3 regions of the Moritella sp. 24 genome follow, and region 1 is predicted to be linked to each of the others. Evidence: predicted binding sites of a transcription regulator. Region 1 holds the regulator's gene; each other region holds the start of a gene.

The links. Region 1 encodes sigma-54, which starts transcription at its own class of promoters, with help from an activator protein. Its sites were predicted from a motif close to GTTGGCACGNNNNTNGNNT; they were not measured.
Region 2: a site for sigma-54 is predicted at 2,148-2,166, ahead of HWV00_RS05860 (PEP-CTERM sorting domain-containing protein). Genes of this name have one in related genera too.
Region 3: a site for sigma-54 is predicted at 1,596-1,614, ahead of HWV00_RS15010 (nitrate reductase). Genes of this name have one in related genera too.

Annotation. Positions count from the first base shown of each region.
Region 1 is NZ_CP056123.1:4,399,545-4,402,838, forward strand. Features, by position in the region: gene lptB (LPS export ABC transporter ATP-binding protein) at 1-592, shown strand, start outside; gene HWV00_RS19660 (RNA polymerase factor sigma-54) at 641-2,146, shown strand; gene hpf (ribosome hibernation promoting factor) at 2,178-2,465, shown strand; gene rapZ (RNase adapter RapZ) at 2,669-3,294, shown strand, end outside.
Region 2 is NZ_CP056123.1:1,284,451-1,287,744, forward strand. Features, by position in the region: gene HWV00_RS05855 (hypothetical protein) at 328-654, shown strand; gene HWV00_RS05860 (PEP-CTERM sorting domain-containing protein) at 1,481-2,110, opposite strand; gene elbB (isoprenoid biosynthesis glyoxalase ElbB) at 3,105-3,294, opposite strand, start outside.
Region 3 is NZ_CP056123.1:3,386,973-3,390,266, reverse strand. Features, by position in the region: gene HWV00_RS15025 (putative quinol monooxygenase) at 1-23, shown strand, start outside; gene HWV00_RS15020 (LysE family translocator) at 119-748, shown strand; gene HWV00_RS21590 (type II secretion system protein) at 787-1,341, opposite strand; gene HWV00_RS15010 (nitrate reductase) at 1,653-3,294, shown strand, end outside.

The sequences.
Region 1 (3,294 bases):
CTTTTACATGGTTGTAGGCTTGGTTAAGCGAGATCATGGACAAATCTTCATTGATGACCAAGAATTAACGCATGAACCTATGCATATTCGAGCGCAACAAGGCATCGGTTATTTACCACAAGAAGCGTCTATTTTTCGCCGTTTATCAGTAACGAAAAATATTATGGCGATCTTAGAACTTCGCACAGAATTAAGCCGTTTTGAACGTGAAGAAAAACTAGAAGAATTGTTAGAAGAATTTCATATCACCCATATTCGCGATAGTTTAGGCATGAGCTTATCCGGTGGTGAACGCCGCCGTGTTGAGATCGCAAGAGCACTTGCCGCTGATCCCAAGTTCATTTTATTAGATGAACCTTTTGCAGGTGTAGATCCTATCTCTGTCGGCGATATTAAGAAGATTATTCAGCATCTACGTGATCGTGGTTTAGGGGTGTTAATTACCGACCATAACGTACGTGAAACGCTTGATGTATGTGAGCACTCTTACATTGTAAGCCACGGACATTTAATCGCATCTGGTACTTCTGAAGAAATTCTGTCCAACGAAAAAGTAAAAGAAGTGTACCTTGGAGATCAATTCCGACTATAGTTTGATATTGATATATAGCCGCATTAAGGAAGAGAGAGTAGTCGTTAGATGAAGCCATCATTACAACTTCGTATGAGTCAATCTCTGGCAATGACGCCACAGCTACAACAAGCGATTCGATTATTACAATTATCGACCTTGGAGTTACAGCAAGAGATTCAAGAAGCGTTAGACAGCAACCCGCTGCTAGAACAAGAAGATCCCAACACATCTCCGTCAAATGAGAGTGATAACGATGATTCACTTAACGCTGATAGTACTGACTCAATTACTGATACCAGCCAAATAGAAGTGAGCGATGCGCTTAATAGCGACTCAATGCCCGATGAGCTACCTAACGACAGCAACTGGGATGATGTTTATACCCCACAAACGCAAACTCACAGCGGTGGTAGCGCAGGTATTGATGGTTTAGACCAAGTTTACCAAGGTGAAACCAGCGAAGGCTTATACGAACATCTCATGTGGCAAATGGAATTAACCCCCTTCTCCGATACTGACCGTGCAATTGCAGTCGCGATTATTGATGGCATCGATAATTATGGCTACCTTAGCCAAACTTGTGACGATATTCTAACGAGTGTCAATATAGGTCATCAAGAAACCAATGACAGTGACGAAGAGCAGATCGAATTAGATGAAGTTGAAGCGGTATTAAAACGTATCCAACATTTTGATCCCATCGGTGTTGCTGCACGTTCATTACAAGAATGTTTATTAATCCAACTTCAACACTTACCCAAAAACACGCCTTGGTTAACCGAATGTCAGCAAGTAATCCAATCTCATATGGATTTATTAGGTAATCGAGACTATCGTCAATTAAGCCGTAAAACAAAATTAAAAGAGCCTCAACTCAAAGAGATCATGCAATTAATCCAGAGCCTAGAACCAAGGCCTGGAAATGCCATAGATCAAAGTGAAGGACTCTATGTTATCCCTGATGTTCTGGTAAAGAAAAAAAATAATCAGTGGATAGTCGAGTTAAATCCTGACATTGTGCCAAGATTAAAAGTGAACAATGAATATTCAAGCCTATCGACGGGTAACCGTAATAGTAGCGATGGACAATTTATTCGTACGCATGTTCAAGAAGCAAAATGGTTTATTAAAAGTTTAGAAAGTCGTAATGAAACGTTACTAAAAGTAACAAAATGCATTGTTCAACGCCAAATGGATTTCTTTGAATATGGTGATGAAGCCATGAAACCTATGGTGTTGAATGATATTGCAGAAGAAGTGGAAATGCACGAATCAACAATTTCTCGTGTCACAACGCAGAAGTTTATGCATACACCACGTGGTATTTTTGAATTGAAGTTTTTCTTTTCAAGCCATGTAAGTACAGATAACGGTGGTGAGTGCTCATCTACCGCTATCCGCGCATTAATTAAGAAATTGGTTGCGGCAGAAAATGCCATAAAACCATTAAGTGACAGCAAGATTGCTGATTTACTTGCTGATCAAGGTATCAAAGTGGCTCGACGCACTATTGCGAAGTATCGAGAAGCGCTCAGCATACCGCCATCTAATCAGCGTAAGAGCCTGCTATAAGGCTCATCTAACCTTCATATGGGAGACATATATGCAAATTAATTTAACAGGTAGACATGTAGACATTACAGATTCACTGAAAGATTACGTTGATAGCAAGTTTTCCAAATTAGAACGACATTTCGATCACATTAACAATATCCATGTGATTTTAAATGTCGAAAAACTACTCCAAATTGCAGAAGCCAAAATACATCTAAATGGGGGTGAAATCTTTGCCGTACATGAGCATAATGACATGTATGCCGCAATTGATGGCTTAATGGATAAGCTTGATCGCCAAGTGATTAAGCACAAAGAAAAATTAATCCGTCATTAATTTTTAGTCCCACTAATAAATAACCTAAAGGAAATAAACATTTCCTTTAGGTATTAATGCTTCTGACATAATTAAAACATATCATATCCAAATCAATTGCGGGATAATGAGCCCATTATTTTATATCGCTATCAGTTTTAAATTAGCTACCTAATTTTGACTAACACTAGGATATATTAGCTACGCAGATGTGAGGATAAAAGATGAAATTAATAATAGTCAGTGGCCAATCAGGTTCCGGTAAATCAATCGCATTACGGGTACTTGAAGATCTAGGCTACTACTGCGTAGATAACCTGCCTGTTAAATTATTACCACAACTATTACAAACCTTAAACGCCAAAACAGAAAAAGTCGCGGTGAGTATTGATGTGCGTAATCTACCGACTGATAAGAAAGAGTTAAATGACATTATTGAGGAGCTAAAAGCGAGCACCGAGCTAACAAGCTTATTCCTTGATACTAATAAATCAGTTCTAATCAAACGCTACAGTGAAACAAGACGACTTCACCCATTAACCAAAGGTGAATTTTCATTATCTCAAGCGATTGAAATAGAAGAAAAACGCTTACGTCCAATCGCCTTACACGCAGATTTAAAAATCGATACGACTGAACTCAATATTCATGAGTTAAGTGAACAAATAAAAGAGCGTATTTTAGGTAAGAAAAATAATCAGCTTGTCTTAGTATTTCAATCTTTTGGTTTTAAACACGGTTTACCAATGGATGCAGATTATGTATTCGACGTACGATTTTTACCAAACCCGCATTGGATCCCAGAGCTAAAACCTTATACAGGGCTTGATGAACCAGTAATCAAATACCT
Region 2 (3,294 bases), 1.5 Mb from region 1:
GTGCCGCCTTTTGAAATAATAAATTATGATTCTATAAGATATTATTTGTTTCTAGCATTAAGTCTCAGTTTGTCAGGTAAAAGTCTTTTTTCCTTTGATATAAAATAAAAAGACAATAGAATCAGTTGTATATAGTGGATTGTAAATAATTTTTAAGACTTGAATAATAAATAACAGGACTGCACACTTTATCAGACAAGATTTAAATGTCAGATTGATATTTTATCTTATTTTTCATTTGATTAGTCGTTATTGATTAGGGTAAATGAATTTGGGTAATCGAACTGTCTTGCTATGCAAATTTTAGGTGTCAATTAAGGAGTGTTCGTGACTCGTAAACAAAGAGAATATAAATTAATTTTAAATTTAGTTGGCTTCTATGTATTTCTGCTTATTGGTGTTAGTACTCCTTTAGTTCTCACTATATATGAGTTTGGATCTTTTGATTCCCAATATAAGTTGATAGTTCCTACTGTTTCAGTTCTATTTGTTAATTGGTTTCATAAGTCAGCATTTGGTTTACTTAAACAAACAGGAAGTTTTGCCATACCAGGAGTTAATGAACTTCGACAGAAACACTTATTACATGTAAATAGAATCGAAAAATATTGGCTCATGCTTGCACTTTGGGCTGCTGTATTTGTTGTGTTGTAAATACATAGCAAGCGCTTTAAAACGGGAAAAACATAGTTAGCTATATTTCGCTTCGCTACAAAATTTTAGCCAATTATTTTTGTCCGCTTAAGCGGACGTCTATGTAACTCAATTTTAAGGTGCCCCGATGAATGTAATTATACCTGCAAGTGAAAGAGTATTTAGATTATACAATTCAAAGCCTTAATGATAAGTTAACAAAGGCCAAACAGTTTGATTTCTTTGATTGGGATGAGTTCGTTGCACTTAAGGCTTTACGCAATGTATTCCATCACCAAGAAGAGCTTATAAATGAATTGAGACTAATTCCGGCACAAGAGTTACCACCAATTACAATTGACTTACTGTTCTTGTGTTTGACCCCGTAAGAGTTGGTGGAAAATCGATTGAAACTATCCCGAAGAAATATCGAATCGCCGAAGAGCCTGTAATAGCTAATTGAACACCGATAAATAACCCTTGAGGTGACGATTTTACGTGAGTGTACTTTGGGGATGGCGTGTTGTGACAATATGTTAAATAGGGTCTGAATCGTTGAAGTTTAGTTGATAGGATTAGCTTTCAGTATGTTGAATAGATATAGGGTTAATTAGTTCGCTATATTCACATAGCGAACTACAGGATTATTTAGACTTCACATAGCATGCGTTATACGCAATGATCCACACAATGCCACTTTTATATAACGAGCTTAAAGAACTATAAATTTACGTATTTATAGAAAAATAAGATGTTATGCTCATTTTTGTGATGGCATGGTATTAATCTGCATTTAGCATACTTTATCTTATCTGCTAAATGCAGCCTGTTAGTTAACAGCACTGGCTTATGCTTTGCGTCGGGACCATCCAAGTCCTAATAAGCCTAGACCGATAAAAGCCATAGCGGAGGGCTCTGGCACCGTATAGTTGATGTCATCAATGATTTCGATTAGTCCTATGTTAGTACCTGTTCCACCAGTAAAGGGATTCCCCGAACCGTCGGTATAGGCGAAAAATGCTTGGTCAAAGTTAAGGCCGTTAAAACCGATAGTTTGATTCATGATGTCATCCCTGTTCAAAAGAACATCAGTGTGTCCCACCAAACTTCCATTCTTATACAAATCCAGCCATGCTAAATCTCCAGGATTAGAATAATTTGGATCGTCATTACCGAAACTTAGAGATAAGTTCATGATATCAGAGGCAAAGTTGATAAAAACACCACTTCCATCCCCATCAGAGAATACAGCTAGAGCATTACCATTCCCCTGAACACCAAAATTACCAATTTGCAATCCTGAACCGACATTGTCGGTAAAGGTTACTAGAGGATCGCCTACTGGCGAAAATCCATTAGCTTTGGCACCTGCTGTATCAGCTTCGAAATTGATCAATACAGCACTAGCCTGCACCGAACAAAAAGTGCAAGTCGTAAATAATAGGGCCTGTGCTATTTTATTTTTAATTAATGTCATAGTTTTTCTCTATCGTTTGATAAGTACCCCATAATCACAGCAATAACTATTCCAACATAAAAATAATAGTTAGATAAATAAATAAGATGTTCGAAATGTAACATTCACTGACACATCTACTTTAAAAAATACTTAGCATCCAACTGCGCTTAGACAGTAATGATAAGAGGTTTGATTTTATATGTGCACCTAATTGAGTTGGTCGTTGCCGACAGGGGCATGTCACATGTGCAGAGGCTTATATCGTAAGTCCAATGAGTTTATGAAATTAGGTGTGGTTTAAATTTACCTTTATAAATCAGGTGTCTAATTGAAAGTTGGTAGTGATTTATCCGGGTGACGCTTAGCATTCATCCGGATAAATTGTAGCTGTCGTAACTCTACCTCCCCCCGATGTTTGGTTTTTTTAATAATCCCGAATTCCGATGGTACGATAAAATTTCATATCAATATAATGAATTTGAAGTGCTAAAAGTTAATTACTTGCTCAAGTATGCTGGTGTTTTTATCTGCATTTACATAGCATGTGTAATACGTAGTAGTCTCTTAGCTTGTGGCTGAATTACCATTATAAAGTACTGATAATGATATATTTTACAGTTAAAATAGAGAGAAGGTATAAATAATGTATTGATATTATTAGTTTTTCATATTTATTGGAAATCTAATGGTGTCGATTTACTTTACGGTTTATTTTGAAATCACCAATATGCGGCCTATTGAACATAAAGGTGAAAATGTACAGAATCAAAACTGCATTCGATTAAAGTACCATATCAGAGTTGTATTTCTTATAGTTTAACCTTTTAAAAAACCATATATGATCAAGGTTATTTTGTATCATTTTGGTGAATATGCTTTTAAATAAGATAGCTGTATTCTAAATACAAGCGCGACTAATTACTATTTTAAGAATTAATTAAGGGCGAACCCTAAAGTTTGGTTTTGATTAGCTATTCGGATTAAGCGATAGTTAATAACGCTTCATGTTTAACTAGCACAACGTGATAACTGAATTAACAAGCTTAGAGATACCAGATTTAGCACCTAAAAGACTGTCTGCAAGCATGTAAGCGGGTGTGGTTACAACTTTGTTTTCGAGGTCAATTGATACATCATCGACGGTTTTATTCTCATGTGTTGCTCCCAGCGTAGTTAAGACATTTGCTGTGTCTGCATCACTG
Region 3 (3,294 bases), 1.0 Mb from region 1:
GACATTATGAGATTTTGATGTAATTAATATTATTTAGCATTAATTATATAAAATTTATAAATAGCTATGATAGGGTCGAGCCCTGTTATGTTTAGTTATCTAATAAAAGGTTTTATTGATGTCACTTGAATCGGCAATTACATTTTTTATCGCTATATTTATTTTTGGTATCACACCTGGACCGGGTGTTTTTGCTATTTTGGCGCGCGCTATGGTTGAGGGGCCAAAGAAATGTATCATGCTCGCAATGGGAATGATTGGCAGTGATGTCATTTATTTGATTCTAGCCTGTTTTGGTCTTGCGACTATTGCTGAAAATTGGTCTGAAGTCTTCACTGTTATTCGCTATTTAGGTGCCAGTTATCTGATTTATCTTGGTTATAAGATGATTAAAGCCTTACCTCAGATTAAAAGTGATATTCAAGCTGAGACACAAGCCCAGAAAGACAATGCTATGTTGGCCAGCTTTACCCAAGGATTTTTGATTTCAGCATCAAACCCGAAAGTGATCCTGTTTTATATTTCATTTTTACCGACGTTTATCGATTTGACAGTATTAACGGCTCAAGATATTGCATTGGTATCTGTTTTATCATCCATTGCACTAATGTCTGGATTAATGTTGATTGCGTTCGGGGCGAGTAGAATGGCGAAAATGTTGAAGACACCTGTGGCGCACCAACGACTCAATCGCGGTGCTGGTAGTATTATGATTGCGGCTGGTGCGTACTTAGCAGTAAGTAAATAAACTATTCAGAGGCGTAGCCTTGTAGGTGATAAAGGGATCTACTTACATTCATATAAGGTCACTGTTGGTCGATCACCTTTAACGCCTGAGTATTTGTATTCTATATAGCAATTACCTGAACCCGTCTCTTTCAACATTTGGAGATCCGCTGGATGGGTGATATTAGAAGCGAGAGTAATAATTGTGGTGGTCTTTTTGTTTTTAGCATTACGGTAAAACATAACGACGTCATCAAGTTCTCCATTAAGGTCACTGACACCATCCAACATAGAGTCCCAGTTATTCATATAGCCTTGATCTGGATAACCATATTGAAACTGGCAGTGAGCGCACCACGATCTTAGTTGTAGGCTATCATTGTCTAAGCGCGTATTACTGTTAACAAATCTGGCGCCTTCTAAACCGTCTATAGCGAGTTTACTGTAGGCGATATCAATAGCACTCAGCATCGATCCCTTAACACCATTTAAGACATTTGTTTTGGCATCATCTTGAAGATTGATAAACTTAGGCATCGCGGCTGCGGCTAAAATACCGAGTACAATAATCACAATCACTAATTCAATTAATGTAAAACCTTTGTTATTTTTCATTTCAGCATCCTTTGATTAGGGATGCATGGTAACAAGTTGTTATTATTAGGTGTGTCACTAAGCGGACACTGCTAGCAATTACTGACCATCGCTTCATTTTTACGCACCAATTTGGTGCGCTACATTGTCTCAAGCACTACAATCGAGCTTTACAATCGAGCTTTCATCGAACTTAAACGTCTATTAGCCTTTGTTTAAAGCATTATTAATATACTTTCATTAGGATCGCAGCTTAGTTACCTCCAAACGATAGACTTGGCTAACTTTTTGCTTTATCAATAGTATGAACATGCGTAAACAAGGATGATTATATGCAGAAGCTAAAGAAAATACCCAAATGGGTTAAAACCACCTGTCCTTATTGCGGTACCGGTTGCGGTGTCGAAGCGCAAGTAAATCAAGATAATTCAGTGACTATTCGTGGTGATGAATCACACCCGACCAATTTAGGTAACCTTTGCTCAAAAGGATTAACGCTAGCCGATACCCTAGTCCCAGAAGGACGTCTTACCGAATGTTATATTCGTGGCCAAGCGCAGAGCATGGAAACCACACTCAGCTATGTTGCGTCATCATTTAATAAAGTGATTGCCGAACATGGCCCTGATGCTGTTGCTTTCTATGTATCAGGACAGCTATTAACGGAAGACTACTATGTTGCTAACAAGTTGATGAAAGGCTTCATTGGTAGTAGTAATATCGACTCAAATTCACGTTTATGTATGTCTTCAGCTGTGGTCGCGCATAAGCGTGCATTCGGCGAAGATTCAATGCCAGCTTGTTATGCGGATATTGAAGAAGCTGAGCATATTTGTTTAGTCGGTTCGAATCTGGCTTGGTGTCATCCTATTTTATTCCGCCGTATTAAACAGGCGAGAATGGCTAACGCTAATTTGAAAGTAACCGTGATAGATCCACGTCGTACAGATAGCTGTGATATTGCCGACCTGCATTTAGCCATTCGTCCTGGTACGGATGTCGCGCTTTATAATGGCCTTTTGGAGTTTCTCGATCAAGAAAACGCCTGTGACCTTGCTTATATCGCCCAACATACCGAAGGCTTCGAAGCTGCACTTGAGTCGGCTTATCAATCAACACCAAGTTGGTTTGAACTGGCTGAATTCTGTAATCTCGAACTCGATACTATGCTGGCCTTCTTCCATCGTTTTACCGATATTGATAAAACCTTAACGTTATTTAGCCAAGGTGTGAATCAGTCAACCAGTGGTACGAACAAAGTAAATGCTATTATTAACTGTCACTTAGCGACAGGTCGCGTGGGTAAACCGGGTGCCAGTCCATTTTCTGTGACCGGTCAGCCAAATGCGATGGGTGGCCGTGAAGTTGGTGGCCTTGCCAGTATGCTTGCTGCGCATATGGACTTTACACCAGAGAGTCATAAGTTGGTGAGTGAGTTTTGGCATACTGATAAACTGGCCACCAATAACGGTGCTAAAGCCATTGATATGTTTGATCAAGTGCATCAAGGTAAAATAAAAGCCATTTGGATTATGGGTACAAACCCGGTTGTTAGCCTGCCTGATTCAGACAAAATTCAACAAGCGTTATTAAATTGCCCGCTGGTGGTTGTATCGGATTGTATTGCTAAATCAGACACCATTGCCTGCGCGGATGTATTATTACCGGCGCAAGGTTGGGGTGAAAAAACCGGTACAGTGACCAATTCTGAGCGTTGTATCTCCCGTCAACGTGGCTTTTTACCTAGCTTGGGTGAAGCGAAAGCTGATTGGTGGTTGCTGGCTGAAGTCGCTAAGCGTATGGGATTCACGAAAGAATTTAGTTTTGATAGTGAAGCCGACGTATTTGCGGAATATGCTCAGATGACTGGTTTTAAGCAAGATTCCTTACCGCGAGGCTTGGATATCGCGGTATTGGCTACACAAGATTACCAACAGCACCAGCCAATGCAATGGCCGATACATGGAGATAAGT